2 regions of the Pandoraea fibrosis genome follow, and region 2 is predicted to be linked to the other one. Evidence: predicted binding sites of a transcription regulator. Region 2 holds the regulator's gene; the other holds the start of a gene.
The links. Region 2 encodes NrdR, which represses ribonucleotide reductase genes. Its sites were predicted from a motif close to CACNANATNTNGTG; they were not measured.

Region 1: a site for NrdR is predicted at 13,076-13,089, ahead of PI93_RS06450 (ribonucleoside-diphosphate reductase subunit alpha). Genes of this name have one in related genera too.

The regions. Positions count from the first base shown of each region.
Region 1 covers NZ_CP047385.1:1,432,427-1,448,797, forward strand. Annotated here, with positions in the region: gene PI93_RS06375 (polyprenyl synthetase family protein) at 1-85, opposite strand, end outside; gene rplU (50S ribosomal protein L21) at 414-725, shown strand; gene rpmA (50S ribosomal protein L27) at 754-1,014, shown strand; gene cgtA (Obg family GTPase CgtA) at 1,166-2,305, shown strand; gene proB (glutamate 5-kinase) at 2,484-3,617, shown strand; gene PI93_RS06400 (CNP1-like family protein) at 3,730-4,302, opposite strand; gene PI93_RS06405 (RNA pyrophosphohydrolase) at 4,445-5,092, opposite strand; gene PI93_RS06410 (proline--tRNA ligase) at 5,307-7,046, shown strand; gene PI93_RS06415 (MarC family protein) at 7,193-7,786, shown strand; gene PI93_RS06420 (hypoxanthine-guanine phosphoribosyltransferase) at 7,870-8,418, opposite strand; gene ffh (signal recognition particle protein) at 8,525-9,889, opposite strand; gene PI93_RS06430 (cytochrome C assembly family protein) at 10,002-10,886, shown strand; gene PI93_RS06435 (PP0621 family protein) at 10,893-11,189, shown strand; gene PI93_RS06440 (DUF1269 domain-containing protein) at 11,365-11,877, shown strand; gene ampD (1,6-anhydro-N-acetylmuramyl-L-alanine amidase AmpD) at 12,354-12,953, shown strand; gene PI93_RS06450 (ribonucleoside-diphosphate reductase subunit alpha) at 13,329-16,283, shown strand.
Region 2 covers NZ_CP047385.1:2,397,296-2,413,666, forward strand. Annotated here, with positions in the region: gene boxA (benzoyl-CoA 2,3-epoxidase subunit BoxA) at 1-664, shown strand, start outside; gene PI93_RS10805 (DJ-1/PfpI family protein) at 917-1,498, shown strand; gene PI93_RS10810 (DUF523 domain-containing protein) at 1,549-2,076, opposite strand; gene PI93_RS10815 (hypothetical protein) at 2,244-3,650, shown strand; gene PI93_RS10820 (LysR family transcriptional regulator) at 3,692-4,621, opposite strand; gene PI93_RS10825 (zinc-dependent alcohol dehydrogenase family protein) at 4,742-5,752, shown strand; ZMP/ZTP riboswitch at 5,784-5,891, shown strand; gene glyA (serine hydroxymethyltransferase) at 5,990-7,237, shown strand; gene nrdR (transcriptional regulator NrdR) at 7,256-7,738, shown strand; gene PI93_RS10840 (autotransporter family protein) at 8,188-11,928, shown strand; gene PI93_RS10845 (autotransporter outer membrane beta-barrel domain-containing protein) at 12,456-14,729, shown strand; gene PI93_RS10850 (porin) at 14,918-15,982, opposite strand.

The sequences.
Region 1 (16,371 bases), 960 kb from region 2:
AATTGATGATGTACTCCGAGATCTGATTGATCAGGACCACCTCGGAGGCCAGCCGGTGGCGGATAAGCTGGTCGACGGCACGCATGTCGTCGGCAATGGCGGCCAGTACGTTCTGGGGAGAAGTCGAAGCAGTCAAGACAAGGCTCGGGTGAGGAAAAATTCGCCCCAAATTATATAGTGCGCGGGGCGACTTTCGGGGACCAGCCCCGCGGAATGGCTGGATTCATGGAAGTCTTTGACTCAAAAGGAGAAAGTCTGTATAATCCCCGGTTTTCGTGCGCGTATTCGTTGCGCCAGGTCCGAAAATGCCTCGGTATGACGGTCCGCAGCGGTGCGATTGGCCGGTAAGTCGAGTCCTTTCGGGACCCTCGGTCTGCACGGAAAATTCTCTTGTTTATGAGTGAGGTTCAACAATGTACGCGGTCATAAAAACCGGCGGTAAGCAATATAAGGTTGCTGCTGGCGAAAAGCTCAAAGTAGAACAGATACCGGCTGACATTGGCGCTGAAATCACCATCGACCAGGTTCTCGCCGTTGGCGAGGGCGAATCGATTAAGTTCGGTGCGCCGTTGGTCAGTGGGGCTTCCGTCAAGGCTACCGTTATCGCCCAAGGTCGTCACCCCAAGGTGAAGATTTTCAAGATGCGCCGTCGCAAGCACTACCAAAAGCGTCAAGGCCATCGCCAAAACTACACCGAGCTGCGCATCGACAGCATCAACGGCTAATCGATCAAGCTAGGTAAGGAGTTAAGTCATGGCACACAAAAAAGCAGGCGGATCGTCCCGTAACGGCCGCGATTCCGAGTCGAAGCGCCTCGGCGTGAAGGTGTACGGCGGTCAGGCAATCCTGGCTGGCGGCATCATCGTTCGCCAACGTGGTACTCGTATGCATGCCGGCGAAAACGTCGGTATCGGTAAGGACCACACGCTGTTTGCACTGGCCGATGGCCACGTGCAGTTCGCCGTCAAGGGCGCAGCGAAGAAGCAAGTGGTTAGCGTGGTGCCGGCAGCGTAAGCTAAGCCTTTTGCCACCAAAAGGCTCCGCTCCCATGCGGAGCCTTTTTTGTTTGTCCCGCCTGCGCGCAGCGAGCATCGTGCGCCCGGGCTGGATCATTGAACAGTATTTGGATCGTCTGCGGACGGTCGATTGAGCGGAACGAACCCACATGAAATTCATTGACGCAGCGCGTATCGAGGTGATCGCCGGGAATGGCGGCAATGGCTCGGCATCGATGCGCCGTGAGAAGTTCGTGCCGTTCGGTGGACCTGACGGCGGCGACGGTGGTCGCGGCGGCAGTGTGTATGCCGTGGCGGACCGAAACATCAATACCCTGATCGATTACCGTTATTCGAAGAAGCATCTGGCGAAGAACGGCGAATCCGGTCGCGGCGCAGATTGCTACGGCAAGGGCGGCGAGGACATTTTCCTGCGCATGCCGGTCGGCACGATCATCAGCGATATGGAAACCGGCGAGACCATCGCCGATCTGACCGAGCACGGTCAGGAAGTCGTGCTCGCGCAAGGGGGCGCCGGTGGTCTGGGCAATCTCCATTTCAAGTCGAGCACGAACCGCGCGCCGCGTCAGAAGACGGACGGCAAGCCCGGTGAGCGCCGTATGCTCCAGCTCGAGCTGAAGGTGCTCGCGGACATCGGCCTGCTCGGCATGCCGAATGCCGGCAAGTCGACGTTCATCGCATCGGTATCGAATGCGCGCCCGAAGATCGCGGATTATCCGTTCACGACGTTGCACCCGAATCTGGGCGTCGTGCGCACCGCGCCGGGCAAGAGCTTCGTGATTGCCGATATTCCCGGCCTGATCGAAGGCGCCGCCGAGGGTGCCGGGCTGGGCCACCAGTTCCTGCGCCACTTGCAGCGTACCGGCCTGTTGCTCCATATCGTGGACATCGCACCGTTCGACGAAGGTGTCGATCCGGTGGCCGATGCGCAGGCGATCGTTCTCGAACTCCAGAAGTACGACGAGGAGCTGTTCCAGAAGCCCCGTTGGCTGGTGCTCAACAAGGTCGATATGGTGCCGGAAGAGGAGCGTGCCGCGCGCGTGGCCGATTTCCAAAAGCGCTTCGGCTGGAGCGGCCCCACGTTCGAAATCTCCGCGTTGACGGGCGAAGGCTGCGAGAAGCTGTGCCTGGCGGTGCAGGAATATCTCTACCAGCAACGCGGCGCCGTCGAAGAGGCACTGGAAGACGCCGCGCTGGACCCCCGTTTCCGCGCAGGCAGCACTGCCCCGGCAGAGCCGGCTGCGGACGCCGCACCACAAACGCCCCCGGACGACGCGCCAAAGGCGTAAACTTCTCGTCACTCAAATGCGGGTGCTGTCGCGATACGTCGCGCCACCCACCCGCGAACCGGGTGCTGTCGTCAGGTGAGGGAAGGGCCGTTCTACGACACCTCTCATCACTTCCCGCCGCTTACCGGCGACGGCAGCAGCCCGTCTTCCCAATATATCCGCAGGAGAATCCAGGTCCATGCGTTCGGTCATCGCCGATGCCAAGCGGCTTGTGGTGAAAGTGGGCTCCAGTCTCGTGACCAACGACGGTCGCGGTCTGGACGATGTCGCCATTGCGCGATGGGCGCAACAGATCGCCGCGCTGCGGCACGGTGGCGACGGACGTCCGCCCAAGCAGGTCGTGCTCGTCAGTTCGGGCGCGATTGCCGAGGGGATGCAGCGTCTGGGCTGGGCGCGCCGTCCGAAGGCCATCGACGAATTGCAGGCCGCGGCCGCCGTGGGCCAGATGGGCCTCGCGCAGGTCTATGAGACCCGTTTTGCCGAACACGGCGTGCGAACCGCACAGATTCTCCTCACGCATGCCGATCTGGCCGACCGCGAACGCTATCTGAATGCGCGCACGACCTTGCTGACCTTGCTGCGACTCGGCGTGGTGCCGATCATCAACGAGAACGACACGGTCGTCACCGATGAAATCAAGTTTGGCGATAACGATACGCTCGGCGCGCTCGTGACCAATCTGATCGACGGGGACGCGCTGGTCATCCTGACCGATCAATCGGGTCTGTACACGGCCGATCCGCGCAAGCACCCCGACGCCGAGTTCGTGCACGAAGCCGAGGCGGGAGACGAGCGTCTGGAAGCGATGGCCGGTGGCGCCGGCACGAATATCGGACGCGGCGGCATGCTGACCAAGATTCTGGCGGCCAAGCGCGCGGCCACGAGCGGCGCACACACCGTGATCGCATCGGGACGCGAAGCCGACGTGCTCGTGCGTCTGGCAGGCGGCGAAGCCATCGGCACGCAACTGGTCGCGCGCACGGCGGTACTCACTGCACGTAAGCAGTGGATGGCCGACCATCTGCAGGTGCGCGGCCGTGTCGTGATCGACGCGGGCGCGTGCAAGAAGCTGATCGAAGAGGGCAAGAGCCTGTTGCCGATCGGCGTGATCGACGTCGAGGGCACATTCGCGCGCGGGGAAGTGATCGCCTGTGTGGACGAGGCCGGTCACGAAGTCGCGCGTGGCCTGTCGAACTACAGCGCTTCGGAGGCGCGTCTGATTCGCCGTCACCCGAGCAGTGACATCGAGCAGGTGCTGGGCTTCGCGAACGAGCCCGAGCTGATCCATCGCGACAATCTGATTCTGCGCTGAGGCACGGGCGCGGGGAGCATATGCCTCGCGTCAGACGTAAAAAACGCCGGCACGCAATGCGTGAGCGGCGTTTTTTTATCCGACCAAGCCGGGCGTCGCGCGCCCGCGATGCTCAACGATAGGCGGGATTGGTCGTCGGGAAGCGCAGCCCCTGGATGATGGCCTTGGCGCTGCCCAGCGGCGTCTTGTCCTGGCAAAGATAATCGCGGTACAGAATGCCCTGGTAAGCCGTCGCGCCGTATGGCTGGATCGGGCGCCATTCGCTCTTGCGCGCGGCGACCCAGGAACCATCGGGGCGGCCGGTGGCGTACAGACGCGACTCGAACGACGAGCAATGAATGCCTTCATATGACACATTGCGCGCCCCTTGCTTGCTGCGAATGACAGCGATATAGCGAACCACGCCGTCATCGGTCACCTGCACGGACTTCGTGTCGATGGCGTAGTCGAGCGCCGAATTCGGCACGGTGGGGAAGCTCACCAGATCGGCATCCTGCGGCGCGGCGGTCGGCAAGGTGTATTCCGCTTCCTTCCATTTGCCCTTGGCGGCTTCCTGCTGGGCGAGGTATTCGTCGAAGTCCTGGACGGGTTGCGACGTGCTGCTGCAGGCGGCAATCAGCGCCAGAGCAGCCAGAGGAGCCAGGGCGGCCAGGCGCGGGGCGCGGCGGGCAAAGAAAGGACGCATGAGATGTGGATGAGAAGTCGGTTGGACGGCGGATGAACGAAAGCGGGCAATCCGCGCGGCGTCCCGGAGGACGCCTGGTCAAAAAAAGGGCGCGGGCATGACGCCCGCAACCGATGATGGGACACGCCGGTCGCGGCCCGGTTCAGTGCTCCCGGGGCGGCATGCCCGACGTGGCGGTGTCGGCAGCTTCGCCGGCGTCGCCGCAATCGTCATGGCCGCACCCGTCGTCGTGCGCGTGCGTGCCACCGGGCGGCATTTCACCGATACGGGCACCGGCGCGCGGGAACCGCCGCCGGTCTTGCTGGGCGCGTGCAGCCGAGCGACGCAGATAGCGCGATAGCTCGTTCAGGGCGAGTTGATACACCTCGCGCTTGAACTCGATCACCGCGTCGAGCGGCACCCAGTACTCGTTCCAGCGCCAGGCGTCGAACTCGGGATGATCGGTAGCGCGCAGGCAGATGTCGCAATCGCGACCGACCATGCGCAGCAGGAACCAGATCTGCTTCTGGCCCCGGTAATGTCCGCGCACTTCGCGCTTGATGAATTTGTCCGGCACCTCATAACGCAGCCAGTCGCGTGTGCGACCAATGATTTTGACGTGTTCTGGCTTTAGCCCGGTTTCCTCGTGCAATTCTCGGAACATAGCCTGTTCGGGCGTTTCGCCGTACTTGATGCCGCCTTGCGGGAACTGCCAGGAGTGCTCGCCCAGCCGCTTGCCCCAGAACACTTCATTGCGTGCGTTTAAGAGGATGATGCCGACGTTCGGGCGAAAGCCTTCACGGTCAAGCATACAACCACCCTTGAATCCTTTAAAATTGCTTCGATTATAAACAGATAATCACCGGCGCGGCGGCCGGCGGCGGCTCGGGTGACCGGGGCGGCGCGCAAGGCCGGCGGGTGTCTCAGGGGCTGCGACGACGTTCAGGCGCGCCCCGGCCCCCCGCTTCTGGCAACCGACCCGACCGCTGTGTGCGCCGTTGACCCTCATTTTTCCGGAAATCTGCATGAAAGCCTCTCGTTTCTTCATCGGCACCCTCAAGGAAGCGCCCACCGACGCCGAAATCGTCAGCCACAAGCTGATGATGCGCGCCGGCATGATTCGCCGCGTCGCCGGCGGTATCTACGATTACCTGCCGATCGGCCTGCGCTCGATCCGCAAGGTCGAAGCCATCGTCCGTGAAGAAATGAACCGCGCAGGCGCGCTCGAACTGCTCATGCCGGCCGTGCAGCCGGCAGAACTGTGGCAGGAGTCGGGACGCTGGGTGCAGTACGGCCCGGAACTGCTGCGCTTGAAGGATCGTCACGATCGCGAATTCGTCGTCGGCCCGACGCATGAAGAAGTGGTGACGGACATCGCCCGCCGCGAAATCAAGAGCTATCGCCAACTGCCGGTGAACTTCTATCAGGTGCAGACGAAGTTCCGCGACGAGATCCGTCCGCGTTTCGGTGTGATGCGCGGCCGTGAGTTCATCATGAAGGACGCTTATTCCTTCGATAAGGACCGTGCGGGCTTGCAGGTGTCGTATCAGAAGATGTTCGATGCCTACGTGCGCATCTTCACGCGTCTGGGGCTGGAGTTCCGCGCAGTGGTGGCCGATAACGGTTCCATCGGCGGCTCCGGTTCGCATGAATTCCATGTGATCGCCGACACCGGCGAAGACGCCATCGCCTACTGCCCGACGTCCGACTATGCGGCCAACGTCGAAATGGCCGAGGCGCTCGCGCCTCAGGGCGAGCGCGCCGCGCCTGCCGAAGCCCTGACCAAGACCGCCACGCCGGGCAAGGCCAAGTGCGAAGCCGTTGCAGAATTCCTCTCGATCCCGCTCGCGCGCACGGTCAAGTCGATCGTGCTGGCCACCGACAGCGAAGACGCCGGCACGACCGTCTGGCTGCTCCTGCTGCGCGGCGACCATGATCTGAACGAGATCAAGGCGAGCAAGGTGCCGGGCTTGTCCGGTATGCGTTTCGCCAGCGAAGCCGAGATCGTGGAATGGTTCGGCACGCCGCCGGGCTATCTGGGTCCCCTCGGGACGAAGAAGCCGGTCAAGCTCGTGGTCGATCGCTCGGTCGCGAAGATGAGCGACTTTGTCGTCGGCGCCAACGAAGCGGGCTTCCACATCACCGGCGTGAACTGGGGCCGCGACCTGCCCGAGCCGGAAGTCGTGGCCGATCTGCGCAACGTCGTACCGGGCGACCTCTCGCCGGACGGCAAGGGCGAGATCGCGCTGTGCCGAGGCATCGAAGTGGGTCACGTGTTCCAACTGGGCACCAAGTACTCCGACGCCATGGGCGCCACGTTCCTCGACGAGACCGGCAAGCCGGCACCGATGGAAATGGGCTGCTACGGCATTGGCATCACGCGTATTCTCGGCGCGGCGATCGAACAGAATTTCGACGACAACGGCATCATCTGGCCGGAATCGATTGCCCCGTTCGAGGTGGTGCTGTGCCCGATGGGCTACGACCGCAACGACGCGGTGCGCGAAGCCACCGACAAGCTCTACGAAGCGCTGTTGGCCGCAGGCGTCGACGTGATTCTCGATGACCGTGGCGAGCGTCCCGGCGTGATGTTCGCCGACTGGGAACTCATCGGCGTGCCGCATCGCCTGGTGATCGGCGACCGGGGGCTGAAGGAAGGCAAGATCGAGTATCGCGGCCGCCGCGACGAGGAGGCCCAGTTGCTCGATGCCGGTGTCGCGGCGGAAGTCGTCACCGGTAAGGTGCGTGCAGCCAAAGCGGTCTGAGCAACGGTGGCGTAAGGGGGGCAGGGTGCCGGTGAACGTCTGCCGGTAAAGCACTGCTCCTCTATCGACGCCACAGTCGCAAGCGGCAATACCTGACGGCAGTCGCCCCGGCGGCTGCCGTTGTCATATCCGGAAGCCCTGTCAGTATGGAATACACGTTCGCCTCGGCAACGATCCTGTTGCTGCTCATCACCGACCCGTTCGGCAATATCCCGATTTTCGTGAATGCGCTGAAGAATGTGCCGGCGCACCGACGGCCTCGGGTGATCCTGCGCGAAGTGTTGATTGCGTTCGTCATCCTGCTGATCTTCATGCTGGCGGGGGACCGGTTTCTGCGCATGATGAGCCTGACCGATCTGTCGCTGCAGTTGGCCGGGGGCATTGTGCTGTTTCTGATTGCGCTGCGCATGATCTTCCCGCGTCCCGATCAGGGCTCGTTGCCCGACGCCGGCGAGCCCCTCATCGTGCCGTTGGCGATTCCGGCGCTGGCCGGGCCGTCGGCGCTCGCGACTGTCATGCTGCTCGTGTCGCAGCAGCCGGGACGTATGCTCGAATGGATCACGGCGCTGTGCGTGACGATGGCCGTTTGCGCGGTGGTGCTGTTGCTGGCCGATCGCATCGAGCGATGGGTGGGCTCGCGCGTGGTGGCGGCGTTCGAGCGTCTGATGGGGCTGATTCTCGTGGCGATCTCGGTAGAGATGATCCTCAAGGGCGTGAGAATCTTCGTCCACCAGTTTTGATGGCGGGGCGTGCACCGCGCCAGTCGTGAAAAAGGAGCCTCGCGGGCTCCTTTTTGCTTTCGTGCGGTGCCCCGATGCGACGTTCAGCGCGGCGTGGTGAGCGCACGGATCGCCGGCAGGTTGCGCCAGTAACCCTTTGCGTCCATGCCGCAGCCGAAGACGTAGCGGTCCGGCACCGTGAATCCGCAGAAATCCGGGTGCGACGGCTTTTCCTTCGTCAGGATCTTCTCGCACAGCACGGCGCTGTAGAACTTCGAGGCGCCCATTTCCAGAATCCGGTCACGAATCGCGGCCATCGTGGCGCCTTCGTCGAGAATGTCGTCGAGCACGAGCACCACGCGGTCGCGCACCGAGTCGCGCGGCGCCACGCGCCACTGCATTGCACCGCCCGTAGTGGTGTTGTTGTAGCGCGAGAGGTGGATGTAGTCGAACTCGAGCGGGAAGTCCAGACGCGGCAGCAGCATGCCGGTGAAGACGGCGGCGCCGCCCATGACCGACAGCACCATCGGGAATTCGTCGCCAATGGCGTCCTTGATGGACTTGGCCATCGTGTCGACCGACTGATTCACCTTGTCGGCCGAGACGATTTCTTCGGAATTACGGAATACTTCGAGGGCTTCTTCGCGGTTCATATGGGGCGACCCTGTGGAACGTGTTGCTGGGGGATGTCGCTAAGTGCGGCCCGGAGTATATACGGAAAATCCGTCGCGTTGCCGGGCCGCAACCGGTAAGCCTGGTTCAGCGCATGCCGGGCATCATGCCCTTCATGCTGCGCATCATTTTCATCATGCCACCGCCTTTGAGCTTCTTCATCATGGTGCGCATCTGATCGTACTGATTGAGCATGCGGTTGACCTCCTGCACCTGCACCCCGGCGCCCGCGGCGATCCGGCGCTTGCGGCTCGCCTTGATCAGTTCCGGTTTGGCGCGCTCGGCCGGCGTCATCGAGTTGATGATGCCCTCCATGCGGCGCACCTGCTTCTCGGCCTGATCCATATTCGTCTGGCTGGCAGCGGCCTGGAATTGCGCCGGCAGCTTATCCATGAGCGACGACAAGCCGCCCATCTTCTTCATCTGGCCGATCTGCGCCTTGAAGTCGTTCAGATCGAAGTCGCCGCCTTTCTTGACCTTCTCGGCGAGCTTTTGCGCGGCCTGAACGTCAACGCCGCGTTGCGCTTCCTCGACGAGCGCGAGAATGTCGCCCATGCCGAGAATCCGGTTCGCCATGCGATCCGGGTGGAAGACTTCGAGGCCGTCGAGCTTTTCGCCCACACCGACGAACTTGATCGGCTTGCCGGTGATGTGACGCACCGACAGCGCGGCACCGCCACGCGAATCGCCGTCGAGCTTGGTGAGCACCACGCCGGTGAGCGGCAGCGCGTCGTTGAAGGCGCGGGCGGTGTTCACGGCGTCCTGACCGAGCATGGCGTCGACGACGAACAGCGTTTCAATCGGTTTCAGCTCGGCGTGCAGGGCACTGATTTCCTGCATCATGACTTCGTCGATCCCCAGACGGCCGGCCGTGTCGACGAGCAGCACGTCATGGTGATGGCGACGGGCCCAGTCGACAGCAGCGCGCGCGATGTCCACCGGCTTCTGATCGGGTTGCGACGGGAAAAAGTCGGCGTCGACCTGCTGCGTCACCGTCTGCAACTGGGCGATAGCGGCGGGGCGGTAGACGTCGGTGGACACCGTGAGCACTTTCTTCTTCTGGGCGCGCAACAGCTTGGCGAGCTTACCGACGGTGGTTGTTTTGCCCGCGCCCTGCAGACCGGCCATGAGGATGATGGCGGGCGGCGTGGTCGCGAGGTTGAGTTCGGCGGCACGGCCTTCGTAATCGCCGCCCATGAGCGCGGTCAGCTCGCGCTGCACCACGCCCACGAGCGCCTGGCCTGGCGAGAGGCTGGAAATGACCTCCTCGCCCAGGGCCTTTTCCTTAACCTTGGCGATGAAATCGCGGACCACCGGCAGGGCGACGTCGGCCTCGAGCAGGGCGAGGCGCACTTCACGCAGCATTTCCTGCGTGTTGGCCTCGGTCAGGCGAGCTTCGCCGCGCAGCGTCTTGACGACCTTGGCGAGGCGCGTAGTGAGATTGTCGAGCATGAAACGTATCCTGTAAGACTCGCAGTGGCCCCGGTGGCCCTGCCTCGCGCCCCGGCAGGGGCGGTGGCGGGTACGGCAGCGCGCCCGTCATGGGCTGGTGTAAACTTCAAATATGACTATTTTACTGTATGCGCTGACCGCCATCCTTTACGCCGGGTTGGCGGTTTGTTCGTGGCAAGGATACCGGCGCGATGCCGCGCTCGCTTTGGCGGGCGGGCAGGTCGCGCCTGCGCCGGTCGCGGGCACGCCCTCGCGCTGGCCGATGCAGCTCTCGCTGTTCGCCGCGCTGTTGCTGCACGGGGTGTTGCTGCATCAGACCATCTTCCGCGCGGACAGCATGCACTTCGGTTTCGCGTACATGCTCTCGGCCATGTTGTGGCTCTCGGTCGGCATTTACTGGATCGAAAGTTTCTTCTTCCCGCTCGACAGCCTGCGACTGATGGTCACACCCGTGGCTGCCGTCGCATGTCTGTTGCCGATGATTTTTCCGGATGTACGCATTCTCGGTTTTGCGGCGGATCCGATTTTCAAGGCGCACTTCATCATCGCCAACATGGCCTACGGGCTGTTTGCGCTGGCGGCGCTGCACGCGTTGCTGATGATTTACGCCGAGAGGCAACTGCATCCGTCGCGCAGCAACGAGGCGACCGGCTGGCTCTCGCGCTGGCTCGAGACACTGCCGCCGCTGCTGACGATGGAAAAATTGCTGTTCCGGTTGATTGGCGCCGGGTTCGTGTTGCTGACCCTGACGCTGATTTCCGGGGTGATGTTCTCCGAGGCGCTCTTCGGGCGCGCGGTGCGCATCGATCACAAGACCGTGTTCGCGGTGGTGTCGTGGCTGATGTTCGGCGCGGTGCTGCTGGGCCGGCACTTTTATGGGTGGCGCGGAAAGGTCGCGCTGCGTTGGGTTCTGGCGTCGTTCGTGGCGCTTTTGCTGGCGTATGTCGGCTCTCGCTTCGTGCTTGAGGTGGTGCTGCATCGCATGACGGAGACTTGAAGCGCGATGCGCAATATCTTGCTGTTACTGGTGTTGTTGGTGGCGGGTACATGGTGGATGCGGCACAACGAGCGCAAGCGTCATACCGAGCGTGATGAGCGCAACGAACGCATGCGTCAGCCCCCGGCGAGCGATCCGCGCAAGACGGTGCGCGACGCGCTCCCGCCCGCGGAGCGCATGGTGCAATGCACCGAGTGCAACACTTTTCTTCCCGAGAGCGAAGCGCTGGGCGGTGCAAATGGCAAACATTTTTGCAGCACCGCGCACCGCGACGCCTATCTGACGCGCGAACACCGCGTCTGAGACCCGCTGCGCAGTCCGGCCGCGCAGCGATATCGAAATTCTCCCTCGTCTGCGTCACGGCCCTCGAAAGGGCCGCCTTGCGCATGCCTGTCGCATGCACTAAAACACAGTAACCGGCTCTGTATAAAAGAACCACAACAACAGGGACGAGACGACAGGAGGGCGCAATATGCTAATGCGCAGACGGATGTATTTTCTTCTTCCCGATCTGGCCAGTGCGCAGCGCACGATGAGCGATTTGCTGCTCGCCCGTATCGAGGAGCGTCACATCCACTTCATGGCACGTGACGAAATGGACCTGGAGGGACTGCACGAGGCTAACCTGCTACAGACTTCCGATATCGTGCACGGCGCAGAAGCCGGGCTCGTGATCGGCGGGTTCTGTGGTTTGGCAGTCGGTGCAGTCGCGGCGTTTTTCCCCATCGTGGGCACGCGTCCCCAATGGGAGTTGATGATCGTGACGGCTCCCCTCGGCGCGCTCTTCGGTGCCTGGGTGTCGAGCATGATCGGTGTCTCGGTGCCGAACTCGCGGCTCAAGGCATTTCGCGAGCCACTCGAGCGCGGCATGATCCTGCTGATGGTGGACGTGCGCGACGGCAGGGTGGATGAGATTCGCGAGATGCTCAAGGAGCATCACCCCGAGGCGCATATGGAAGGGGTGGAAGCCGCAATTCCGGCATTTCCATAATGGATGGCAACTTGCGAGGTCATCGTATCGAAAGCGAAAATCGGGTGAGTGCAGGAGACGAGTTTCACCGGCCGGCAACGGCCAATAGCGTCGCACCTGTGAGCGACGCGGGGTGGTGCGCGTGCCGTATGGCACGAGTGCGACGCCATCCCAGGGCGTGGTCACGCCCACGGAAGCCTCTCGGCCAGGTAAGGCGGGAGGCTTCTTCTTTGGGCGTCGTTTTTCCTTGTCGTGCGGTGGCCGACAGGTATCCGGCGGCGTATCATCACTGAACTCGCCGCCTGCGCCCGGCCGACCTGGCGCGCCCACGGCGGCGTCGCGCCAAGTGGGCTACAATGGCGCCCCTCGCCCCCACGGGAGTTCGCTGTGCCCGTCATGCTCCAGTCATTTGCGTCCCCTAATGTTTCGCTCCGGTCTTGTGGCTGCGGGCAGCAGTGCGTGCGGCCGATGATGCCGACGTTGCCGCGAGGTCGCGCATGAACGCGCCGGACCAACGCCTGCCGCTCACGCTCGATGCCGATGGCTGGGTTCGCGAGGCCGAGCGTCTGCCGTCTCCCAATTTCGACATGCGACCCGATGGCATGCCGACCGACCTGCTGGTGGTGCACAACATTTCGTTGCCGCCGGGACAGTTCGGCGGCGGCGAGATCGCCGCGTTCTTCCAGAATCGACTCGACCACGACGCGCATCCGTTCTTCGACGAGATTCGCGGCGTGCATGTCTCGTCGCATTTTCTGGTGCGCCGCGATGGTGCGTTGCAGCAGTTTGTGTCGTGCCATGCGCGGGCGTGGCATGCGGGCGCGTCGTCGTTTGAGGGCCGTACACGCTGCAATGATTTTTCGATCGGCGTTGAGCTCGAAGGAACGGACGACCTGCCATTTACGGCGGCGCAGTACACCACGTTGGCGGCGCTCACGCGTGCGTTGCGTGAGCGTTTTCCGATTCAAGCCGTCGTCGGACATGCCGATATAGCACCGGGCCGGAAGACGGATCCGGGACCGCATTTCGAGTGGGAGCGGTTGCGACGGATGGCGGATCTGAGCCCCGAAGCGTTGCCGTTTCAGCCAACCGATTAATCCCCATCCGGGGGCAGGTTTTGCTTGACAGGGCGATGCCACGGGCTTCCCCGGCGTGAGAAATTTTTGGGTTTGCGGAGTGCGTCATCTCCACTATACTTAGTGCCAATTCCAGTGCCGACCACTACATCTAGTGGTTGATGTCAGGTTCGGCGAAGAATGCAATAACCATCAATACCGTGCTTGTCCTGCGGCGTTTTGTGGGGCGGCATAGCAGCAAAGCCGTGCAGCGGACACCTCGAACCCTTGGCCGTCCGTCGGTCGTGCGGTGTTCAGCACTTCGCTCCATCGGCGCCCCCAGGGCGCATTTTTGCCGGCCGTAAAACTGGTAGAGACGCGCTAACAGCACCATCTCATTGGAACGGGAGTTTTTACATGCAGACTAACGAAAACCTCACCCGCCCGAACCCGACGCCCGCCGCGAATGCCGGCAGTGGCACGGGTGCGTCGGCGCCCCAGACGACGGGCGCATTCGAGCCGGCCACTAACGCCGACTTCAAAGTGATTCGACGCAACGGCGCGGTGGTGGGTTTCGAGCCGTCGAAGATCGCGATCGCCGTGACCAAGGCGTTCCTTGCCGTGAATGGCGGTCAAGGTGCGGCTTCGGCGCGCGTACGCGAACTCGTGGAGCAATTGACGGAGAACGTTGTGCGCGCATTGGTGCGCAGCCGCCCGAACGGCGGCACGTTCCACATCGAAGACATTCAGGATCAGGTCGAACTCGCGCTCATGCGCGAAGGCGAGCACAACGTGGCCCGCGCCTACGTGTTGTACCGCGAGAAGCGTGCGCAAGAGCGCGCCCACGCGGTCGAGACCACGCAGGAAACGGCAACGCCCGACGCGCCGGTGCTGCGCGTGACCGACAACGGCGTGACGCGTGCGCTCGACATGGCCGTGCTGCGTGGCGTGGTGCAAGCTGCCTGCGAAAACCTTGGCGATGAAGTGGTGGCCGAGCCGATCCTGACCGAGACCATCAAGAATCTGTACGACGGCGTGCCGCTGTCGCAGGTCTACGACTCGGCGATCCTCGCGTCGCGCACGCTCATCGAGAAGGAACCGGCGTATAGCCAGGTGACGGCCCGTATCCTGATGCACACGATCCGCCGCGAAATCCTCGGCGAAGAAGTGCCGCAGGGGGAAATGGCCGAGCGCTACATCGAATACTTCCCGCGTTTCATCAAGCAGGGTGTCGAGGCCGAACTGCTCGACGAGCAACTGCTCTCGTTCGATCTGGCCAAGCTGGGCGCCGCGCTCGACGCATCGCGCGACCTGCAATTCAATTACCTCGGCCTGCAGACGCTGTACGACCGCTACTTCCTGCACATCGATGGCCATCGCATCGAAATGCCGCAGGCGTTCTACATGCGCGTGGCCATGGGCCTGGCGCTGAACGAAGTCGAGCGCGAAGCGCGTGCGATCGAGTTCTACCAGATCCTGTCGAGCTTCGACTTCATGAGCTCGACGCCGACGCTGTTCAACTCGGGTACGCGTCGCTCGCAGCTCTCGTCGTGCTACCTGACGACCGTCTCGGACGATCTGGAAGGGATCTACGAAGCGCTCAAGGAAAACGCACTGCTGTCGAAGTTCGCCGGCGGTCTGGGCAACGACTGGACGCAGGTTCGCGCCCTCGGTTCGCACATCAAGGGCACGAACGGCAAGAGCCAGGGCGTGGTCCCGTTCCTGAAGGTGGTCAACGACACGGCCGTGGCCGTGAACCAGGGCGGCAAGCGCAAGGGCGCTGTCTGCGCTTACCTGGAAACGTGGCACCTGGACATCGAAGAATTCCTGGAACTGCGTAAGAACACTGGCGACGATCGCCGCCGCACGCACGACATGAACACGGCGAACTGGATTCCCGATCTGTTCATGAAGCGCGTGATGGAAGGCGCCGAGTGGACGCTGTTCTCGCCGTCGACCTGCCCGGATCTGCACGACAAGTACGGCAAGGCGTTCGAGCAGGCTTACACGGCCTACGAAGACAAGGCCGCGCGCGGCGAGATCAAGCTGTTCAAGAAGGTGCCGGCGCAAGCGCTCTGGCGCAAGATGCTGGGCATGCTGTTCGAAACCGGCCACCCGTGGATCACGTTCAAGGACCCGTGCAACATCCGTTCGCCGCAGCAGCACGTGGGCGTGGTGCACTCGTCGAACCTGTGCACGGAAATCACGCTCAATACGAGCGAGACCGAAATTGCCGTGTGTAACCTCGGCTCGGTGAACCTCGTGGCTCACCTGAAGCAGACGGCCAACGGCTACGAGCTGGATCACGAAAAGCTGCAGCGCACCATTCGTGTGGCGATGCGCATGCTCGATAACGTCATCGACATCAATTACTACGCGGTGGCGAAGGCGCGCAATTCGAACCTGCATCACCGTCCGGTGGGCATGGGCATCATGGGCTTCCAGGACTGCCTGCACCTGCTGCGCACGCCTTATGCGTCGAACGAAGCGGTCGAGTTTGCCGACCGTTCGATGGAAGCCGTTTGCTACTACGCTTACTGGGCATCGACCGAGCTGGCCAAGGAACGCGGTCAGTATTCGTCGTACAAGGGTTCGCTGTGGGATCGTGGCATCCTGCCGCAGGATTCGCTCAAGCTGCTGGCCGAAGAGCGTGGCGGTTACGTCGACGTCGACCTGTCGAGCACGCTCGAATGGGACAGCCTGCGCAAGCACATCGCCGAACACGGCATGCGCAACTCGAACTGCGTGGCGATCGCACCCACGGCGACGATCTCGAACATCATCGGCGTCTCGGCCTGTATCGAGCCGACGTTCCAGAACCTGTACGTGAAGTCGAACCTGTCGGGCGAATTCACGGTGGTCAACGAGTATCTGGTGCGTGACCTGAAGGCCCGTGGTCTGTGGGACGAAGTAATGGTCGCCGACCTGAAGTACTTCGACGGCTCGCTGGCTCGCATCGATCGCGTGCCGGCCGACCTGCGCGAGATCTACGCCACGGCGTTTGAAGTCGAGCCGAAGTGGCTGGTCGAGGCGGCGTCGCGTCGTCAGAAGTGGATCGATCAGGCGCAGTCGCTCAACATCTATATGGCGGGCGCATCGGGCAAGAAGCTCGACGAGACGTACAAGCTGGCGTGGACGCGTGCCCTCAAGACCACGTACTACCTCCGCACGATGGCCGCCACGCACGTCGAGAAGTCGACGGTGAGCCACGGCGCGCTGAACGCAGTGAGTTCGGGGGGCGTGACGCCGAGCGGCAGCCTCGCGGCCGAGCCGACCTCGCCGCTGGCACAGCCGATGCCGGAAGCCGAAGGCGCAGTCTGCACGATGCGTCCGGGCGACCCGGGCTTCGACGAGTGCGAGGCTTGCCAGTAAGTTGAGCGTGCCGCGGTGCCTGACAAGGTGCCCGGCATCTGGAAAAAACCCCGTCGCCCTTGTGGGCCGACGGGGTTTTTTCTTGGGC
Region 2 (16,371 bases):
CGACGGACGAGCGCATCACGCTCGGCAGTACTCGATTGCGTCGCCGCGCGATGGTGAGCGCCCCGGCTACAACAACCTCGCGCTGACCGTCAAACGCGTGACGAAGGACCATCAGGAGCAGGCCGTCGGCGGGGTGTGCTCGAACTACCTGTGCGATCTGAAGAAAGGCGATGTGGTGAACGTGATGGGCCCGTTCGGCAGCACGTTCCTGATGCCGAACCACGCCGATTCGCATTTGCTGATGATCTGCACCGGCACGGGCGCCGCCCCGATGCGGGCGATGACCGAGTATCGCCGCCGTCGCCGTCTGAAAGGCGCGACGGGCAAGTTGATGCTTTTCTTTGGTGCGCGCACGCAGGGCGAGTTGCCGTACTTCGGCCCGCTGCTCAATCTGCCGAAGGATTTCATCGACACCAATCTCGCATTTTCGCGCACGCCGGGACAAGCCAAGCGCTACGTGCAGGACGCGATGCGCGAGCGCGCGGCCGATGTGGCGGCGCTGCTGCGTCACGAACACACTTACATATATGTCTGCGGATTGAAGGGCATGGAGGACGGCGTGCTGCAAGTGCTGCAAACCATCGCGGGCGAGGCCGGGCTCGACTGGCAGTCGCTTTGGCAGCGCATGAAGACGGAAGGGCGCCTGCATCTCGAGACCTACTAAGGAAGCCTGACGACGTCTGACGCTATTGGCTGGCGCGGTGCGGATACGATTGTGCCGCGCGGGCTTTCGATTGACCGACGGCGTTCTGCGCCGGCTTGACACCGCGTGCTTCGGCACGCGGTTTTTTTTCGTCTGATGTGTCTCCCGGCACGGCAAATTGACGCCATCGGACGCCGCCCCGGAGGTGTCACCGGAATTGAGTACCATGGAGGGGCTGTTTCCCTTCCATCTTTTCTCTGAACGGAGAGTCACATGGGCAAGAAGCGGATTCTGGTACTGGCGGGCGACTATGTCGAAGACTACGAGTTGATGGTGCCGGTGCAGGCACTGAGCGCTGTGGGGCATCGGGTGGAGGTGGTTTGCCCGGGCAAGAAGGCAGGCGACAAGGTGCGCACTGCGATTCACGATTTCGAGGGCGATCAGACGTATAGCGAGAAGCGCGGCCACGACTTCACGCTCAACGCCACGTTCGACGGGCTGTCGCCGGCCGACTTCGACGCGTTGGTGATTCCCGGCGGCCGCGCGCCCGAGTATCTGCGATTGAACGATGAGGTGCTCGCGGCGGTGAAGCACTTTGCCGAGAACGATAAGCCGATTGCGGCCATCTGCCACGGTGCGCAGTTGCTTGCGGCAGCCGGTGTCATCGAAGGGCGCGAGTGTTCGGCGTATCCGGCGTGTGCACCGGAGGTGCGTCTGGCAGGCGGGAAGTATATGGAGATCGCCATCGACGAGGCACATACCGACGGCAAGCTCGTGACCGCACCTGCGTGGCCTGCGCATCCGGCATGGATCGCGCAATTCCTGGTCGTGCTGGGAACGAAGATCGAGCTTTGATGCCCGGTCTTTGACGCGCGCTCGATCTGACGTCGCGTTTGAGATGCGCGCTATCGGATGTCGCCGATGGCGCGCAGTCTTTCGTCTGCCTCGGCGAGCGTGTGCTCGCTGAACACTTCAATGCCGTGCCGTCGCAACCATGCGGCTGCCACGCCTTCACCCGCGACTTTCCGAGCACTGAACGAGCCGTCGTAGATCGACGTGCTGCCGCACGACGGGCTGTCTTCCTTGAGAACTGCAATGCAGATGCCGTGACGCTGCGCCAACGCGAGCGCCCGTTGCGCGCCGTCGAGAAAGGCGTCGGTGACGTCGGCCCCGGTGTTGTCCATCACACGCGCATGCTTTTGCCAGACGGCGTTGCCACCGATGGCGATCGGACTGCCGGTGATTTCGGCGGGGGCGCGTGGCGTGGGCAATCCGCCGGCGACTTCGGGGCAGATCGGCAGGATGAGTCCCTTGGCTTGCCACCGCGCAAGAATGGCGGCGGCGTCGGATTCGCAGCGCGCTGGGCGTCCGTGATAACGCACCGGATGGCCCAGAAGACAACTGCTGACAAGAATGCGGGGCGACGTAGACATGGCGCGAGCCTATCACGCGGCGATCGCGCGCGACTGAATTATCCGAAGTTGCCTCGTTTTCCAAAGCGCGATGCGCGCTTGCGCAGCAAGATCGGCCGATCTCAACCGGGGCGGCCGACACGCAGTTAGCGCGAGGACGTCCTGCCATACGACCAAGGAGTGTCGTGATGGACATCAACGCTTGTCCGCCGGGAGGCATCGCTTCCGGCAGTTTCTCCGCCGTTCGGCAGCAGCGCGACGCGGCGGCGCCGGAGGTTGTGCCGCTTGCAGCGTTCGGGCCTGTCACCGGACACGATGGCAGTGGCGCGCCGTTGCCGCCTGTCGGACCGCACGACTTTTCCGAAGCGCAGCCTGTGCACGAGGCCGGGTCGCAGGACGCGAGGCGAGGGGCCGTGCGAATGTCGCTGTCGCCGCACGCCGAGGCGGCTCAGTTCGTCGTGAGCGCATGTCCGAGTGCCCGGTGCGCGACACTGGCATGGTTCGCCTCGCGCCTGTGCGGTGCGCTGGGCCTCGCAACGCCGACAGCACTGCTGGTGCGAGGGTGCTCGCTCGCGTTCGATGGCACGCATGCTCCCGAGCGCCTTTATCTGGCAACGTCGTATCTACCGGCCTATCGCCCACTGGGGCCGTGGCTTGAGAGCGATGCGGCGTGGCGAGTGATCGACGGTGTGCGTGGCGGTGCCGATGACGCGTGCAGGCGAGCCCGGGCCGAAGCCCATGAGATCGGGGGGCAAATGGCGCAACGTGTACCCCATGCGGTACAGGCCCGGACAGACGCTCAGGCGTATGCCGACATCGTCAAGGCGCGCAACGACAGGCGCACGACGCTCTGCCGCGCGCTCCCCGACGTCTACCAATGTGCACTGGAGCGGCATTACATTGCGGCGCTTTGGCTCGGCAATCGAGACCTTTGCGACGCGTTCATGGGGAATATCGGTGTCTGGCGCGATAAGAACGATCTGCCTTACATCATGACCGTGGACTTTAGCGCCTGCCTGGGTGCGGGGATTCAGGAAGCGTGCGCTGGTGACGGCGAGGGGATGCAATCACGGCATGTGCCGGCGTCGCCCGATGCCTTGCGTCGCGGCGGACACTCGGGGCAGCCCGATACGTCGCCATACGGGGCGCTGATCCCGGACGGTGCGCTGGTCGACACCACGCAGTTTCGGCAAGGGGCGTATTGCGCACCCTTCGCACGGCGGCTGGGTGGTCTGACGCCCGCAGCCGACGCCAAGACCCTGCTCGACGAAATGAAGGACCCGACCGGTGTGCGGGCATTGGCCGCCGAGATGGCTTACCGGTTGGGCCGCATTGGCGCATCGGATATCTTGCCGTGGGCGGCGAGCGCCGATGACATGGCGCGCGCCTTGCCGGCTGGCACCGGCACTGCCAGCGACGGCAGCATTGACGACCCGGATTCGCAAGTGCATCGCATTCTGTCGCGTCGCGACTGTCTCGTGACCATGCTGGGTGGCACGTGGGCGGCGCAAGCATGGGAGCGGTTGTTTCCGATGCGCGCCGCAGCGATCAAGGCGCAGCAGTCGCCGTTTCTGACGCCTGAACGCAATGATTAGGTCCCGGACAGTGGTCTGCACCGGGCACATCGGCTCTGGCGTTACGACGCGTTCGGGGTGGCGAGGAGTTCGCGTGAGGCGTCGACCAGCGCGTCGATAGCGGCACGCAGTTTCGGCGACGGATGCCGTGTGTCCGGCCAGACCAGATGCAGCGGTGTAGCGGGCGAGCCCACCTGCGGCAGCAATCGCAGAAGTTTGCCGCTGCTCAGCGATTGCGCCACGACCCAATGCGGAAGACAGGCGACGCCCAGTCCTTGTTCGGCGGCGTCGGCCAGGGTGACGAGGTCATCCAGTACGAAGCGCGGCGCATGGCGCGCCTCGTGCACCATCGACAATGCGGTCCATTCATAGAGACTGCCGTTGCGTCCGTACATCAACCGCTCGTGTCCGTCGAGGTCGGCCGGGGTCCGGGGGGTGCCGCGCTCGGCGAGATAGGCGGGTGAGGCGCACAGCACCATGGTCTGTTTGCCCAGCAGGCGGGCTTTCAGTCCAGGCGTGTCGTCGAGGTGCCCGCTGCGCACCGCGAGGTCGTAGCCCTCTTCGACAAGATCGATCCGGCGATCGCTGAACGCCATTTCCAATCGTAACTGCGGGTGCGCACGCGCCAGCGCAAGCAACACGGGGGCAATGCACTGCCGTCCGATCTGCACCGGCATGGTCACACGCAGCCTGCCCATTGGCGTTTGCGACCCGGCGCTCAGTTCGTTTTCGGCGTCGGACAGCTCGGCGAGCACTTTCGTGCAGCGCTGATAGAACGTCTGACCTTCGTCCGTCAGATGCTGGCTGCGCGTGGTGCGGTGAAACAGGCGTACCCCCAGCCGCGCTTCGAGTCGGCCAACGCGCTTGGCGACGGCCGAGCGCGTCAGATGCAGCCGTTGCGCAGCTGCGGAGAAGCTGCCTGCATCGGCGGCGGCCACAAACGCGGAAAGACCGGACAAGCGATCAGGCGTGTAGGTCTCATTGATTCCCATATATCGCCAATTAGTAGAAAAGTTGCCAACACTGCTGCGAAGTATTCTCCAATAAGCTAAGCGTGTCTACCCGGCGTACCGGGCAATTCAGATCGGTGAGAGGACTTGGCAATGGCAACGATGCAGCAATGGCAGATGGCAACGATTGGCGAAGCAGCGCTTGAGCGGGTGAGTGTGGACATCCCCCGGCCCGGCCCGGGCGAGGTGCTGGTGAAAGTGAACGCGGTGTCGCTCAACTATCGCGACGCGTTGATGATCGATACCGGCATGGGGTTGCCGGTGACGTTTCCGTTCGTGCCGGGGTCGGACATGGCCGGCGAGGTGGTGGCTGTCGGGGCGGGGGTGACGCGTGTGGCGGTGGGCGAGCGAGTCGTCAACACGTTCTGGGATCGATGGATCGGCGGCGAACAGGCGCCGGCGGGCCTGAAGATATTCGGCGGGACGTTGCAGGGGGTGTTACGTGAATACGCCGTGTTCGACGAGGCGTCGCTGGTGCGCGCGCCGGAGACGATCGACGATGTGGCGGCCTCAACGTTGACTTGTGCGGGGCTCACGGCATGGTTCGCGTTGTTTGGCACAGGACGCAAGCTCGCGGCGGGTGAGACGGTATTGCTGATTGGGACGGGGGGCGTCGCCTTGTTCGGTGCACAACTGGCGCTGGCCCATGGGGCAACGGCGATCGTCACGAGCGCGAGCGAGGCGAAACTTGCCCGGGCGGCGGCGCTGGGCGTCACACACGGCGTGAGGCGTCGGGAGGGGTGGGCGCAGGAGGTGCTTGAACTGACGCAGGGCCGGGGTGCTGAACAGGTGCTGGAACTGGCGGGTGGGGATATGCGGGAGACGATGACCGCGCTTGCCCCCGGCGGCAAGGTCTCGGTGATTGGCACGCTGGGCGGGGATACGCTGCAATTGCCGGTCTATCCGGTGTTGCTCAAACGGGCCCATGTGCAGGGTATCGGGGTGGGGCACCGGGACGGGCTGGAAGCGCTGGTGAGCGCGATCGAACGCCACGGCATCGTGCCGGTGGTCGATGCCGTCTACGATTTCGCCGACTTCGGCGCGGCGTTGGCGCACCTGCGCCGGGGGGCGTTCGGCAAGGTGGTTGTGCGGTTGGCCGGGCCGGTTGCCTAACATCAAAAGCTCGCATAAACTATCGACGCCACAAACCCCGCGTGACTGGCGATTAGGGCGCACAGCCTTGTGTGCCCGAGGTGGAGCAACCCACCGGGAAGCGCCGGGGTCTTATTTGCCGTTCGCCTGGGCAGCCGTGATGGTTGGTGCTGCCCTGTCTATCGTCTTCCGAAGCACAAAGGAAGGCGCGCCGCACCATCCCCTCCCGGAAAACCTGTTCAATTCAACGGAACCGCCATGTTCGACAAATCCAAATCTACCGTTGCCTCCGTCGATCCCGACGTCTGGGCCGCGATTCAGAAAGAAAATCAGCGTCAGGAAGACCACATCGAGCTGATTGCTTCGGAAAATTACACCAGCCCCGCCGTGATGGAAGCGCAGGGCTCGCAACTGACCAACAAGTATGCGGAAGGGTATCCGGGCAAGCGCTATTACGGTGGTTGCGAGTATGTCGACGTCGTCGAACAGTTGGCCATCGATCGTGTGAAGGCGCTGTTCGGTGCGGAAGCCGCGAACGTGCAGCCGAACTCGGGCTCGCAGGCTAACCAGGGCGTGTACTTTGCCATGCTCAAGCCGGGCGACACGATCATGGGCATGAGCCTCGCGCACGGCGGTCACCTCACGCACGGTTCGCCGGTCAACATGTCGGGCAAGTGGTTCAACGTGGTGAGCTACGGTCTGAACGAGCAGGAAGACATCGATTACGACGCTGCCGAGAAGCTCGCGCAGCAGCACAAGCCGAAGATGATCGTGGCGGGCGCATCGGCCTTCGCCCTGAAGATCGACTTCGAGCGCATGTCGCAGATCGCCAAGTCGGTCGGCGCGTACTTCATGGTCGACATGGCGCACTACGCCGGTCTGATCGCCGCAGGGGTGTACCCGAACCCTGTGCCGCACGCCGACTTCGTGACCACGACCACGCACAAGAGCCTGCGCGGCCCGCGCGGTGGCGTGATCCTGATGAAGGCAGAATTCGAAAAGCCGATCAATTCGGCCATCTTCCCGGGCATTCAGGGCGGTCCGCTCATGCACGTGATTGCCGGCAAGGCCGTTGCGTTCAAGGAAGCCGCTACGCCGGAATTCAAGGCTTATCAGGAACAAGTCGCGAAGAACGCTCGCGTGATGGCCGAAACGCTGGTCGAGCGCGGCCTGCGTATCGTGTCGGGTCGCACCGAGTCGCACGTGATGCTGGTCGACCTGCGCGCGAAGAACATCACGGGCAAGGCTGCGGAAGCTGCGCTGGGCGAAGCCCACATCACCGTCAACAAGAACGCGATTCCGAACGATCCGGAAAAGCCGTTCGTGACGAGCGGTGTGCGTCTGGGCTCGCCGGCCATGACCACGCGCGGTTTCAAGGAAGACGAAGCGAAGCAGGTCGCGCACCTGATCGCCGACGTGCTCGACAACCCGGAAGACGCTGAGAACCTGGCTCGTGTGCGTGCACAAGTGGCCGAGTTGACCAAGCGTTTCCCGGTTTACGGCTAAGCCGCGAGCACCGCACACATGCGCTGCCCGTTCTGCCGGCACGACGACACGCAGGTCATCGACTCGCGTGAAGCGGAAGACGGCGCTGCCATCCGGCGGCGCCGGAAATGCCCGTCGTGCGACAAGCGCTTCACCACTTACGAGCGCGTCGAACTGGCGATGCCGGCTGTCGTCAAGAAGGATGGCAGCCGTGCCGAGTACGACCGCGCGAAAGTGCGCGCCAGTATGCAACTGGCGATTCGCAAGCGCCCTGTGAGTGCCGAGGCCATGGATGCCGCGATTGCGCGCATCGAGTACAAGCTGTTGGCCGGTGCAGAGCGTGAAGTGATGAGCCAGCGCATTGGCGAACTCGTCATGCGCGAGTTGAAGCGGTTGGACAAGATCGCCTATATCCGTTTTGCGTCGGTGTATCGAAGCTTCGAGGACATCGCCGAGTTCCGCGATGTGCTCGAAGAGATCGACAGTACCGATATCAAGCCCAAACGTAAGCCGGTGGATTGAGTCGCGAGGACAATGCGATAGCCGCGTGTGTGAGCATCAGAGGGCGGTGATGAGGCCAGTCTGATGCGAGGAGTCACGGAAAACCCGTTGTGCCCGAAAGGGTCCGGCGGGTTTTTTTATGCCCGGGCGAGTGGGGGCAGCGACCTTATGAGGCATTGAAATGTGGTGCTTTCCATTCTGAAAGTCATCGATGGGAAATCACTGCATTACGGGTTTGCAACGTTGCATACGTACCTGATTTGCCGTCTATTTTGGGATGTTGGCGTCCATTGTGTGAAATATTTGGGATGCTCCCTATCAAATTGAAATAAAAATAATGGGATTAATCGCAATTTAAAATTTTCGTGGATTTTGGGTTAATTACCAAAATCGTGTCGAATCGACTTTATTTCGGTAACTCGTATCTAGAATTCGCCACTTCGCGGTGAAGTACCGCTGCTGTGGTGACGATGGGGGTGATTCATCGTCGTCAAGAATTCTTTGGAGATTATCGAATGCAAAGTCAAATTCAGACGTCGAAACCTCTTCGTCAATCCAAAATTTGTCTGGCCGTCGCGACGCTGCTCGCGGCGATGAGTATGCCTGCGCAGGCAAACGACGTCGTCGAAAGCGAAACGACGACGTGGAGCGATGAAAGAACGGGCGTCGTCAATAAAATGAACGAAAGACTTGCCAATATGGCGGCCGAATTGGAAACGAAATTCAAGAGCGCGGATGAGCTTCATTCGCTGAGAATGGTGCGCTCGTACATTCACTCGAACACCAACGATATTTCCGATAAGGCCGAGTATGAAGCGGCGCTTGGAGAGATGGTCGAGAAAATTAATGGCGTCATTTCGGAGTTGAACGATAACGAGGGAAGCGGGCTGGAGCATTCGTGGGAGCGAGATCTAAAGGTGGGCGATCTCGAAAACGTCAAGACGGAAATTCAGCGAGTCCTGACTGCCAATCCGGAGGGCCACACCAATGCTCGCGCGCAACTGCGCGACTTCCTCAATGACGATGCTGCGTTTTTGGCGAGGCGTGAAGCGGCGCTGGATCTCTATGCCGAGATCACCGCCTTTAGTGCGCGCATTAAGGCGCTCGACAACGTCGACGAAGCAACATTTAAGGTCATCGCGAACACCAAGGAATTGGTCGTGCCGGCACAGAGCGGCGCTGATGCCGTACCGACATGGCGTGACGGCAACCTGCTCAACGCGTACTCCGAGGAGGGTTACGCGGAAGGGAACCTTCAGATCAACAAGGAAACCGTGCTCGAAATCACGAAGCGTTCCGGTGCCGGGTCGGACGTCATGATTGGCGAAGAGGAAGAGGTTCGCGATGTCGGCGCAATCCGTGTGGCGAAAGATGTGTCCCATTCGATTGGCATCATCAACGGGGATCTGAACATCCATCAGAGTATTGGGGGCGAAGGTGAACTGGCTGTGGTCGTTGGGAATGGTGGGGAGCTCAAGTTTGTAGCAGGTGGCAAAGGTATCGATCCTGCAGCCAAGCATGTTTTGCTGATTGTCGGAAGTGGTGCGAGCGCCGAGGACGTCGCCGAAGGGGCTTTCGGGAAGGCCGGCAAAATCGACGAGGATCCGGGGGTGATCCGGTTTGAGGCCGGCACCAGCGCTCAAAACGCCGAAATTGCGGTTGCCACGCGCGGTCGACTGCAATTCGAAGAAGGTTCCAATGCCGGCGCCAGTACCATCATGGTGAACGGTGGAACGGTGCATTTCGACGAAGCGCACGCTGGCAGTGCGTCCATCTGGAATGCCGGGAAACTTGTCGTAGACGATTCCGCAATGGGCACCAGCAGCGTAGTGAATCATGCGAAGGGCAGGTTCTTTGCAACTGATGTGCAGTTGGAGAGCATGCGTCTTAAAAATCGGGGAAAAACCAAAATTTTCGACGCTGTTGGTGGAAACGCTTCGATCTCGAACGAAGGCCGTGGCCACATTGAGATCATCGAAACGCAACTGGAAAACGCGAAAATCGATAACGCGAGCACTATGTTTATCGAGAGATCAAGCGGTGACAATGCAACGATCCTGAATGGAAGAGGTGCCGTCCTGACGTTTAGCGATACCGCACTGGAATCACTGCGGATCGAGAATCGAGGGACGGTGATTGCTAAGGAAAACACCACGGCCAATAACGCGCGCATTCGCATGGATGGCGGGGTATTCGATGTCTCGAGAATCGAAAGTTCCGAGGGGGAAGATTATCTCGCCGCAGAAATCACCATAGGCTCGCTGTCGGGCCAAGGCGACCTGATCGCCGATGAGACGCGCGTCACGCTCGGCGCCTTGAATCAGGATGATGTCTTTGACGGGCGAGTGCTGGCGTCGAAAGAATCGCCCCATGACATCAAGACGCGTCTGCGAGGCAAGTCTAAACGTCATGCTGAAAAGTCAGACTTGTTGACCAATCATCCCGGGGTGGACCTGACCAAAATCGGGACCGGCAATCTGACGCTCACGGCCGACCAGAGCGATGTGACGTCGATGACCATCGCAGCGGGCACGTTGACCGCTGCGCACGCCAATGCGTTGGGGGCAGGCTATGTGGACATCGGTGAGAACGGCACCGTGGTTCTCACGCAGAACGTTAGTGGTGTCGATCTCATCGAAAACGCGGGCACATTGAATCTGGGCACGAACAAGCTGAGCGTAGAGAGTTATCTCTCCGAGGCAGGGGCGAAGATCCAGTCGCGTGTCGAGAAGGTGGAGGGTAACCTCGTCGGGGGCAAGATCCATGTCTCGAACGAAGGTGATTTCACCAATACGACCGTTGGTGTGGATGTCGCTCCCGATATCGAGCTTTCCGAAATCGTGGGCCACTTTGAAGTGGTGCAAGCCGAAGGCGACGCCAAGGTAAGCGGCGGTGAAGTGACGGTGGGTAGCATCACCGGCGGTAAAAAGCCGGAACCGGTCATCACCGACCCGGAAGACCCGAACGTGCCCCCCGAAGACCCGACGGTTAAGCCGATAACGCCGACGATCGAGCCGGGAACGGACACCGGCACGAAGATCACGGACAAGAACATCGTCAACTTCCTGGCAGCCGACGGTGGCTACACAGCTAACGAGCGCGCGGTGCTGGCCTCGGTCGATGGCGTGACGGTGGGCGAGCTGACCTCGGGTGCGGTCGGTGGCAAGGTGCTCTCAGCCATGGCGCTGCAAACGGCGGGTTCTGACGAGCAACGCAAGTCGGCTCGGATGCTCTCGGGTGAGTCGCTGGTGAACAACGCGGTGGCAGCACAAGCGGCGGCCACGTCGTTCCAGCGCGGCATGCAAACGCGCATGATCGCCGGTGGCGCGATGTTCGACGACAAGGCCACGACGGGTGCAATGGCAGCGGACAACGGCATCGCCGGTTGGGCCTCGTTCAACGGCGGTACCGCCAGCCAGCGCGGCGACGGCATGTCGTTCGACGTGAAGGGTCTGGACGGTGCGATCGGCGTGGACAAGCGGGTGAATCAGAACACGCTGGTCGGTGCGTCGGTGGGCTTCGGTAACCAAGAGTCGAAGGCCAAGGGCCTGCCGGGTGAGTCGAAGGTCAACAGTGTGAGCGTGGGTCTGTACGGCTCGCACCTGACGGATTCGAACTGGTTTGTGAACGGCGGCGCGTCGTACACGAACCACAGCGTGAAGACGGATCGCACGGTGGCGGCGCGTAACGCGTCGGCTCGCCTGACGGGCAAGACGAGCGGTCAGACGTTCGGGATGTTCGGTGAAGTGGGCAAGCGCTTTGAGGTGTCGGGCATGAACATCGATCCGTCGGTGGGTGTGCGTGTGGCCTCGACTCGCCTGAATGCGTTCGACGAGACGAACCGAGATGGCGAAGGTAACGACGGCCTGAAGGTGGGTTCGCAGTCGCAGACGTCGACGCGTGGTGTGCTGGGCGTGCGTCTGTGGAGCGAAGTGGCCAGCGTTGCGGGTGGCAAGATCGCACCGTCGCTGCGCCTGTCGTATGAGCACGAGTTCGGCAACACGCAGAGCAGCCTGACGAGCGCGATCTATGGCGCGTCGAACCATTTCACGGTGAAGGGTCCGAAGTTGGGCAAGGACATCTTCACGGCGGATCTGGGCGTGGACATGCAGCTCAAGAAGCAACTGGAAGTGCGCGTGGGCGGTAACGTCAGCGTGCGCAAGGGCGAAAGCGCGCTGGGCGGTGGTATCTCGGCGAAGTATCGCTTCTGAGACAGTCGGTAGGACGCTTTCCTTGTGAGAGGAAAGCGCGGATCTCATCCCAGGGAGATCCGAATGGGGCATCGTGAAGTGATGATCGATGCGCCATTGATTAAATAAGATTGGGTAGAAGCCCCCGTTACGTATTGGTAACGGGGGCTTTTTACATTTGCGCGTTCGCGTCAATCGAGCGCTCGAAAGATGACTGTCGAGTGACAGGTTTCGCCCGCCTATTCACCTATGCGGCATCACATTGCGCCCTCCCGCTGGCGGGGTGATTTTGAGCGCTAAGTCCTACGAAATCATGCGTGTTGGGTGAAATTCGTGTGTGGCGCATGGATTCATAGGGATTTTCACCATGATTTTCATGGGATATGTCCCAACGGCGGCATTTTGAGTGAGCAATTTCCCAATGCCCCACCCCAAAGACCGTTAATACGTTAATTACGCCCTACGATTCGTGTCACTCATCGGATGCAACGCAATTAGCGGACTGCATTCGACATCTGCCAATCACGAATTGAAGAGGGACGTAAAACATGAATGCAAACCAAATCGCCGCCAACAAGGGTATCCAATCCACGAACGACACCGACACGCTGAGCGCACGTGTTCGCCGCACGGCCATCGCCGGTGCTGCCGCGATTGCACTGACTGGCGGCGGCATGGTGAGCGCCAACGCGGCGACGGAAATGGTGTCCGAGACGAGCGCTGCGGAAAAGAACTGGAAGCGCATGGCTGGCGCGGCCGCCAAGCAGGCGGTGCCGTCGGTTGAACGCGCACGTCAGGTGCTGGCGAATGCCGCTGACAAGAAGAGCGACCTGGCGATCGCGATCATGGTTGAGAACAAGCAGAAGAAGGCATTGATGGATGCCAGCGACGCCGTAGTGAAGGCCGAGGGCAATCTGTTCCAACGTGGGCTGGGGCACGCGGAGAAGCATCTCGACAAAGCCCGCACGAACCTCGACAAGGCAATGAAGGCGCGCGAATTGGCTCAGGCAGCAAATGAGTTCTTGGCGCAAGAGAAGGCAGATGCCGCGCGCACTGTCTGGAAGCACACCGCGAACGAATTGATGACGGGCGGTGCCACCAAGCAAGATCCCGCGACGACGCAGAAAGAGACAACCTTCACCGATGCCTCGGGTCTCTCGGTAGACGATTTCTTCTCGCGTATCGATCGCGCCATCGCAGAAGGCAAGAAGAATAACGCCAAGATGGAAAAGGAACTCAACGAGCCTGAGTTCCTGAAGGAGATTGACCACAACATCGCCAAAGCCAATCGCCGTTTGGAATTGCTCAAGGCCAAGCAGATGGTCGAGCCGATCATTGCCAAGGAACCGATGGACGAGATCGCGTCGAAGTTCGACATGCCGGTGACCGAAGTCGCCAAGGTCAGCGAAGTGCCGGAAGTGGGTGCCAAGTCGGTCGCCACGGAAACGACCGCTGTCGCTTCGGTGAGCGACTCCCGCAAAGAATGGGAAAAATTCCTCGATCGCAAGACCGATGAGATCAAGAAAGGGGCTGAAGAGATCGCCCGGATCGTCGAGGGTAGCGAGCACGCGACGGATGAGGAAAAAGCGACGGCGCGTGAAACCCTGACCGAAGTCATCGAAAAGCTTGAGACTGAACTCGAAACCTCGAAGGGCAACGAGGGCAACGAGGGCAACGAGGGCAGCGAAGGTGGCGACGGTAGTGAAGGTAACGGCGACGATCTCGGCGAAGTGATCTCACCCGAAGTCGAGCCTACCGATAGCAACGTCGACACCGAAGAGACCGCTGTCATCGAACAACCGGCAGTCGAAGAAGTCGTAACGCAACCCGCCTTCTCGGCCGAGCAGGCAATGGCTTCCGGCGTCGTCCTGACCCAAATGGCCAACGCCGCTCAACAGAACGCAGAACTGTTCCGCAAGGGCATGCAGGACCGTGTGTCGGGTGACGACGCGTTCATGCAACCGGTGGACATCGCCACGGCAGGTACCGGTATCTCGACCTGGGCACAAGCCATGGGCGGTCAGACGACCACGCAAGGTCGCGGCGATCTTGCCGGTTTCTCGGTGCGCGGCGCCGGTATGGTGGCAGGTGTTGACGTCAAGAAGAACAACACGCGTGTCGGTGTGGCCGTGGGCTACGGCGATGCCAACGTCGATGCGAACGGCGAGAACGGCCAGAACGCCTCGTCGAAGGTCAGCACGTATAGCGTCGGTCTGTACGGTGCGCATGAAGTCGACGGCTGGTTCGCCAACGGTGGCGTGTCGTACAGCGCACACAGCATCAAGAGCCAGCGTGCAGCCAAGCTCGGCGGCGAAGTCTACGGCCTGAGCGCCAAGACGAACGCGACGACCGTGGGCGGTTTCGCGCAGTTCGGCAAGCATATCGTCACGAACGCTGTGAACATCGATCCGAGCATTACGCTGAAGGTCTCGAACACGTCGGTGAAGGGCTTCACCGAAAACGGCGACGCCGGTCTCGAGGTCGACGGCAGCAACTTCAACTCGGCGCGTGTGGGCATTGGTGCACGTCTGTGGAAGGAGTTCGGCGACGCGTCGCACAGTGTCACGCCGTCGCTGCGTATTTCTTACGAACGTGAGCTGGCGCATGCCGCACCGTCGATGGACGTTGCACTCGCCAACGCGGCAAGCGCCGGCACGATGACTGTCATGGGCAACAAGCTCGGCCGCGACATCCTGAGCGCGGAAGCCGGCATCGACGTGAAGTTCGGCAAGAAGCTCTCGCTGCGTGGTGGCGTGAACGGCAGCGTGCGTCAAGGTCAAACGCAAGCCGGTGTGGCCGGTTCGCTCAAGTACGTCTGGTAATCCAGGTGTGAGAGGTGCCGGCATGCGCCGGCGCCAAATTCGCGAGGTAGTTGTAGTAACCGCAGTAACGGCAGTAGTCGCAGAAGTCGTAACGGCAGTAGTACCCGCAGTCGCAGTAAGGAAAAAGCCGTCCGGCAATACGCTGGACGGCTTTTTTTGTCTTGCGGGTTCACACCGACATCGCGGGATCAGAACGAATGCGATACCCCGATATAGGCACCCGTCTGGCTTTTCCCGGCCGGCGGGTTATCGAGCGAGTCGCTGGGAATGGCCGCGACCGAGAAGCTCTGATTCGCGCTGTTCTTCACGTAGGCGACCGTGCCGTACAGGAACGTGCGCTTCGAGAGGTTGTACGTGGTGCCCAGTTCGAACATTGTGGCGTGACCGAAGCCGCCCGGCACGTTCACGTGGTACACCGCCGCATTCGCAGCCCACGCCTGCGTCGCCTGATACTTCACGCCGGCCCAGTAATGATCGGCGCGCGTGGCGAAGTCGGGGGCGGGAGCGTCCGGCGCAGACATATGCGTGTAGCCCAGCGAAATGGTGAAGCGGTTCAGGAACACGTTCGCACCGGCAAAGTACTCGCGCGATGTGGCGAAGACATCGGTGAAGCGTCCGTTGGTGTCGCGAATTTCGTCGTACAACGCCCGCAACTGGAACCGGTCGTGGGTGTACGTCAATTGGGCACCCATGCCGCGACCGCTGTTGAACTGCCCGACGACATTCGAAAACGCGTACTGACCCGCGACATCGAAGCCATACCAGTTCGGGCTCTGATAGTTGACGGTATTGCTTGCCTGCGGCCAGTTACGTCCGCGCACGAGCGACGCCGAGGAGAAGGCCTGTTGCTGGAACGGATCGAAGTCCCACACCCCGTTGCTGATGAACAGGTTGCGGCCGAGGGTCAGTTGCCCCCACGAGCGGGAGTTGAATCCGACCAGCGCGCGGCGATCGAAGATCGATCCGGAGCCGTTGTTGTTGAAGCCATTCATCAACTGGAATCCACCTTCCAGATTGAATACGGCATGGAGACCCTGCCCGAGGTCTTCGTAGCCGCGCAGGCCGAACAGGCTGGTGCCGTAGTCGCCGCCTTGCGCACTCCAGCGCGACGCGGTGCCACCGTTACCGTCCTGCAGGTTGTTCATGAACTGAAAGCCGCCATCCACGCGGCCATAGAGTTGCACACTCGATTGCGCGTGCGCAAACGTGCCGATGCTGCATAGCAGGCCGGCTGCAATGAGCTTCTTTTTCATGATCTGCTCCCCAGGTTGCGTTTTGCCCCGCACCTTCCTTGCGTGGTTATGTCCGCCGTCGTCGCGCGCTGCCCATGCTGGGGCGTCGCAAGACGTCGGCGGGAAAGCCTGAAATTTCGTTACGAGTGACGAGAAATAGGCAAGCGGGGACGCCTGGGCAACGGGCGCCGCATGAAGAGATGCGGGCGGTTGCAAGTGATGCCGTCACGCTCTGGTCGTCAGAGATCGTCGTCATGGCAGTCCACTGGCGTTGGGTCTGCAACAGCGTAGCGCAAGCACAAACCGCTTCGCGCGCGGCCGTGAGACCGGAATCGGCTGGGAGAGGGGGAGCGCGGCGTCACATAACGTGTCGTGCGACGCAACGGGCACCCTCTGCCTGGATGGTTTTC